One region of the Rhizobium sp. TBD182 genome, then DNA from elsewhere that is predicted to be linked to it. Evidence: predicted binding sites of a transcription regulator. Region 1 holds the regulator's gene; the other holds the start of a gene.

Region 1 (3,082 bases):
TCTCAACCACAAAAGCCCGTCCGCAGAGCTTCGTTTACGGCCAGTGGCAAAGGGCGCTGCTGCTGCCGGAAAAAATCGTGCCGCCGGGTTTTATAAATGGCGAGAGCACGGCAAATACTGCTGGTTCTGACTCGAGATCGAAACTGTCGCCCGAAGACATGGCTGTGGTGGTACGCGAGATGACGGCGGCGCTCAAAGACGCCAAAGCTGGCGTCTTCACCTGCAGGAAAGACATATGGTGCGTAGCGAGCGCCGCGAGCGGAGAATGGATCGTCGTTCTGGAAGATGGCCGCTTCGCCGGAAAAGCCTGCGATATTGCCGATATCGTCGTTGTTTCCCGCAGAACCTCTTTTTCGCAGTGCCGCTCGGGTGCACTCCTGCTCAGCCGTGACATCTTGCGGCGTCTCGGTTCTGTGGAAATAGATTTTGCTGACAAGAGGGAGGAGGGTGTGGCGAGCGGGCTGCGCGCCGCAATCGCCGGAACGGACAGGCCCTGGAGCCAGCACCGTTATTACGACTGGAAAAGCGGACGTTTCGACCGTGATCTGCCGCAGCCCATCATCCGGCTGCTGGCGGCGTCGCAATGACTGCCGCCAGCATGGATCATCGGGCCTTGGCGCGCAAATCTTCAGTCAATTCGCCGATCCCGCCAACTTCCTCTTCATGACCAGCGTCGCGCCAGCTCTCCTTCAAACCGGCCTCGTACCATTCTTGCATGGCAGGCAGGGCGAGCAGCCGGTCGCAATAGGCTTTCGCTGCTGGCGAAAGATCCGCGCTGCCATAGGTCTGGAAACGGAATGCAACCGGGCAGAAAAAAGCATCGACCGCCGTGAACTTTTGACCGGCAAGATATGGCCCGCCGAATTTTGTGAGACCCTCGCTCCACAACGCATCGATCCGCTTTACATCGGCCTTAAGCCCGGCATCGCCGCTCCTGGGTTTGACCCGAATGCCCACCGACATGGGATAGAGATTGCGAAGCGAGGAAAAGCCGGCATGCATCTCACTTGCGGCCGAACGCGACCAGGCCCTCGCATGCTTGTCGCTTGCCCAGACACCCTGGTGTCTTTCGGCAAGATATTCGACGATCGAAAGCGTTTCCCAAACCGTCATACCCTCGTCGACCAGGCAGGGCACCTTGCCCGTCGGCGAAAAGGAGGAGAAGGATACGCCTTCGCCGAACGGAATGAGCTTTTCATCAAAGGCGATACCGAGCGTGCGCATCAATACCCACGGCCGCAGCGACCATGAAGAATAGTTCTTGTTGGCTATATAAAGATCGTACATGGCGTATCTCCCGGATATGACGCGTATTTCTACACCTGCCAAGCGTTCACGGAATATCGAAAATTATCCATGGCTCCCATAAACGCCGTTGATGAATGGTGATGTGGGGCCGCTGAGAGCGCGCCTTCGATAAGTCACCCTTTGGTGACGACTAAAACTGACTGCGCAACACGACAGAACAACGTCGCTAAAAAACAGCGGATGGGATCGCTTCGACAATTACAGCGAGCAGCCCATTCGCCACCACGCCTGTAGCGAAACCGAAGCATCTTTATGGAGCAGGAACTCAGTTTAGAAAGGGCAACGCGCATAGGCTGGATGGCGCATATCCTCGTGCACCCGCAAAAGCCCGCCACGTTTGGAAAAAGCCAAACCCAATATAGGCGCCATCTTCACGATGACGCCTATTATAACGTGAATACGTTCGGTTCGATAAGATCAATGGTAGCGGCGGATCAGCCCCACCAGCTTGCCCTGAATTTTAACCCGGTCGGGCCCGAAGATACGGGTCTCATAGGCTGGGTTTGCCGCCTCGAGCGCAATGGAGGCACCCTTGCGGCGGAAGCGCTTCAGCGTGGCTTCCTCGTCATCCACCAGAGCCACAACGATATCCCCGGGATTGGCGGTGTTGCCGTTGCGGATGATGACTGTGTCGCCGTCGAAAATGCCGGCCTCGATCATCGAATCACCCTTGACCTCAAGAGCGTAATGTTCGCCCGTGCCAAGCATGTCTACTGGCACGGCCACATCATGGGTGTTGTTCTGGATGGCGGAAATCGGTACGCCCGCAGCGATGCGGCCCATGACCGGCACGGTGACAGCGCCGCCCAGATCATTGGCCGGCGTCTTGGGGGCAGGGGCCGGTTCCGGCGTTTTGGGCTTGCCAAGGCTGCCTTCGATAACGCTTGGCGAAAAGCCGCGCTGCGGCCTTGCACCCGGCGTATAAGCCTCGGGCAGCTTGATGACTTCCAGCGCCCGAGCTCTATTCGGTAGCCGACGAATGAATCCTCGCTCTTCGAGAGCGGTTATCAGGCGGTGGATGCCGGATTTCGAAGCAAGATCGAGTGCGTCCTTCATTTCATCGAAGGAGGGCGGCACGCCGGACTCTTTCATTCGTTCATGAATGAAGAGAAGCAATTCCTGCTGTTTGCGCGTGAGCATGAGGAAAACACCCTTTAGAATCGTAGTGGAAGTCGCGAAACAAATACAGAACGAACACTATATGTTCCATATGTGTTCTGCAATCCCCTAAAATTTCGTGAAGGTGCCATCTGTTGCTGTGATGATTTGCCTCATAGCACGCAATTGTGCTTTTGTGCGGTCGAAACCGTCCCGGCATGCTCCGGGCGGAAGGCCAGCAGGATACATTTTCATGACGAAACCCTATAGCGTTGACCATCTCGTTTTGCCCGTGGAAGTCATAGGCGTCGCCGTGAAGCGCCTCGTCAGTCTTGGCTTTACGGTTGCGCCGGAGGCTCTGCATCCTTTCGGCACCCAAAATGCCTGCGTATTTTTCGCCGATGGCACCTATCTGGAGCCGCTCGCAATTACTGATCCGGCTAAATATAATGCGTCAATAGAGAGGGGTGATGTTTTCACTGGCAGGGATGTGGCCTTCCGGCAACGGGACGGGCAGGAGGGTTTTTCGGCTCTTGTCGCCAGGACTGAAGACGCCTTGGTTGACCATGAGCGGTTTCGGGCAGCCGGCCTTTCGGCGGGCGATGTTTTCGAGTTTTCGCGGCCTGTTCGGATGCCGGATGGCTCGCAAGGCGAGGCGGCGTTCCGGCTTGCTTTT
Region 2 (3,082 bases), on a different contig from region 1:
ATCGACCTTCTCGACGATCAGGTCGGCACGGCGCACGCCAAGCCCGCGCTTCTGGAGTTCGCCAACGAGTTGGACGACCAGACGGCCAACATATTTGTCGATGGTTTCCGCAGCCCCGATCGGTTCGGCGAAGGTCTTGGAGACTTCAACCAGCTCTGCGGTCCGGATCGGCTCGATCGGCTCGGCGACACGACACAGCATCTGGTCGAGACGGCGGCCGACCTCTGGACCGAAACGCAATGTCAGCGGGGCCCGCGGGGTGTTGGCAAGTTCGCCGATCGTCTGGAAACCGAGAATGCGCAGATCAGAGACGATCTTTGACGGCAGGCGCAAAAGCGAGATCGGCAGTTTTTCGGCGGCACGGGCCGTCTCGCCCGGTGGAACGACAATCGTTTCGCGATTGATGGCGCGGGCGCAAGCATGGGCAGCACCCCAGCTGTCGGCAACCGCCACACGAGCGGTCAGCTTTTTCGCGAGGAACCGGTTGGCGATGCCATTCACCATTGATAGTTCGCCACCCTGCAGATGATCGGCGCCTTCTGTATCCATGACGATGCCATCAATCCCGTCGACCGCGACGATTGGCGAATAGATCGTCAGCGCCCAGAGCGTGATGCGCTCAAGTGCGGCTCGATCGGCTTCGGCATCAGCGTCAACCAGCATCAGGCCACGAAACAGCGACTGCGCCTTTGCGGCTGCCATGCCGGTATGCACGCCCGCCTTTCTGGCAGCCGGATCGGCGGCAGACACCCATCGCTTCGAGCCGCTTTTTGCGATCACGGCGATTGGCTGTTCAGGCGCAATAGACGGATCGGCCCGACGAATGCGATCTGTCGGCAGATCCGGAAGATAGATCGAGACGACCCTTGTCATCACACGCCCTCACGAGAAACTCAGCACACTCACCCGCTTTCACGCGCATCAATTCCAGAAACCATTGGGGCCTGCCCACCCCCGCTACCGGCAACTCTTCCGACGGCATCACGCTGACACGCCACCGCGTGGTCGAGGCCGTCGGCTGGCCAAAGTCATTGGCCTCCGTCTGTCGCCGCCATCGCCGAACGCCAAGCGCCATGGTCCCGGTTCGCTCGGCTGCAAGCTGCAACCGGCGGGAACTGACCATGGGCAAGCGGACAAGTTCACCGACGACGGCGCCAAGTCCGCCGAAGGAAAGGCCCTCCTCCATATTGGCAAGCACATCCTCTTCCTTGTCGGATTCAACAAAGATGACGCGGTCAGGATGCAGACCCACATGGGCCAGAGCCGGAAAAAACAGATCCGGCCGCGTCAGACACCAGATGACGGGGCCTTTTGTTCGTGCGGCAATGCCGGCAACACAAAGGGCTGCCGCTGCGCCATCGACGGTGCCCGAGCCACCGCCTGCAAACTCGTGCAACGCGCCATAGGCGAGACCACCGCCGGGCAAGGCCGCATCGATCTCGGGAACGCCGAAGGCGAGTGTTCCGGCCCGCGTCGCGGATACCCCTTCCATCGACGCTATGCGATCGCGCAAGTCGCAAATCACCCTCTGACGGGCAGCAGTCATCGTTCACGGCTCCCTTCAAGGTCGTGTTCAAAGGATCGACATCATGTCGTACGGGCTATATGTTCATTGTTTGTTCTCGTAATGCAAAAGAGTCAAGCACCACATGGTTGAGGAATATTATCCCAGTATTAGCAAAGTCGAAGATTCGAAAAGGATTCAAGGAGGTAAGGGGAAACAGAATTTTTTGCGGCCCCTGCGTCTGTCGGGTCCAGAATGGTGGATAGCGGGGATAGATGAACGGCGTCATAATCTTCTTAAGGTTTTCGTGCTGAACTCGTTTGCATGACGAAGCCACCGAGATCAAAGCCGCTCCTTCGTGATAGCGAAGCCCCGCTGCGGTCAAAGCCGCGTCGGAAGCGCAATCCCGCACAGCCACAGCTGCTGTTTGATCCGATGCCCGATCGCGTCGAGCCGGCGCTCGCCCAATTGAAGGCGCATCCTCCACAAGGCGATCAATGGAGCTGGGAGCTGAAATGGGACGGCTATCGACTGGCTGTCCATATCGAGCCGACTGGGGTCCGCATCCTCACGCGTAGCGGCCATGACTGGACGCACCGGTTTCCGGCGATCGAGCAGGCTGCCCGGGCGCTTGGGCCGGCAACGATGATCATCGATGGCGAGGCAGTTGTGCTTGACGATGAAGGGCGGCCGGATTTCGGGCTGCTGCAGAAATCGTTGGGTGCCTCTGGAAAGACTGCTGGCAGCCGAGCTTCGGACGCCATCCTCTACGCCTTCGATCTTATCTATCTCGACGGTCATGATCTGCGGAATATTGAATACCGCTCACGCCGCCATCTTCTCGAGGATACGCTGAAGGGACATGACGGCGCGATCCGCCTTTCGGAAACCATTGACGCCGATCCCGCGATCCTGCTGGAACACGTTGGCAGCCTTGGTCTCGAGGGCATCGTCGGCAAGCACCTCGATCAGCCCTATCGTTCCGGCCGCACCGGCGACTGGGTGAAGATCAAATGCGTTGGGAGCGAAGCGTTCATGATCGTGGGCTATGAGCCATCGACGGCATCGCCTGCCGGGTTCGCCTCGCTGGCGCTTGCTGCCTATCGCGGTGACGAGCTCATTCATGTCGGAAACGTCGGTACAGGTTTTAAGGAAGCCGAGATGATCAGGCTGCGCAAGATGCTGGACAAGCTGCGCTGGAAGCGGAAACAGCCACCGGTGCCCTTTCCCGAAAAATCAGATATCGTCTGGGTCGAGCCAACACTGATTGCAGAGATCGAGTTCCGGGCGTGGACGGCGGACGGCAAGCTACGCCATGCCTCCTACAAAGGCTTGCGGGAACGGCAAGACAATGCCGACGTTTACAAGCTCGACTAGCGACGGAGGCGGAACTCACCACACAACTGCATTCGGTCGCAACGGAGGAATTGCTGCCATGTGCAATCTATATCGGATGGAAGACAAGGACTGGGTCTCCAAATGGGCTCAGGACGCCGAAAGCCTGATCAACCTGATGCCAGCCTATCAGATGAACCCCGACCAGATGGGGCCGATCGTCCGCAACACGGCGGACGGCAA

The links. The regulator LexA, encoded in region 1, represses DNA repair genes until DNA is damaged. The targets are predictions, from matches to a motif close to TGTTCNNNNTGTGTTCNG.
Region 2: a site for LexA is predicted at 1,607-1,624, ahead of T18_RS22735 (ImuA family protein). Genes of this name have one in related genera too.

The regions. Positions count from the first base shown of each region.
Region 1 is NZ_BDLN01000001.1:499,306-502,387, reverse strand. It holds gene T18_RS02590 (ComEC/Rec2 family competence protein) at 1-587, shown strand, start outside; gene T18_RS02585 (glutathione S-transferase family protein) at 604-1,287, opposite strand; gene lexA (transcriptional repressor LexA) at 1,726-2,448, opposite strand; gene T18_RS02575 (VOC family protein) at 2,660-3,082, shown strand, end outside.
Region 2 is NZ_BDLN01000010.1:69,683-72,764, forward strand. It holds gene T18_RS22730 (Y-family DNA polymerase) at 1-873, opposite strand, end outside; gene T18_RS22735 (ImuA family protein) at 794-1,546, opposite strand; gene ligD (non-homologous end-joining DNA ligase) at 1,829-2,881, shown strand; gene T18_RS22750 (SOS response-associated peptidase family protein) at 2,940-3,082, shown strand, end outside.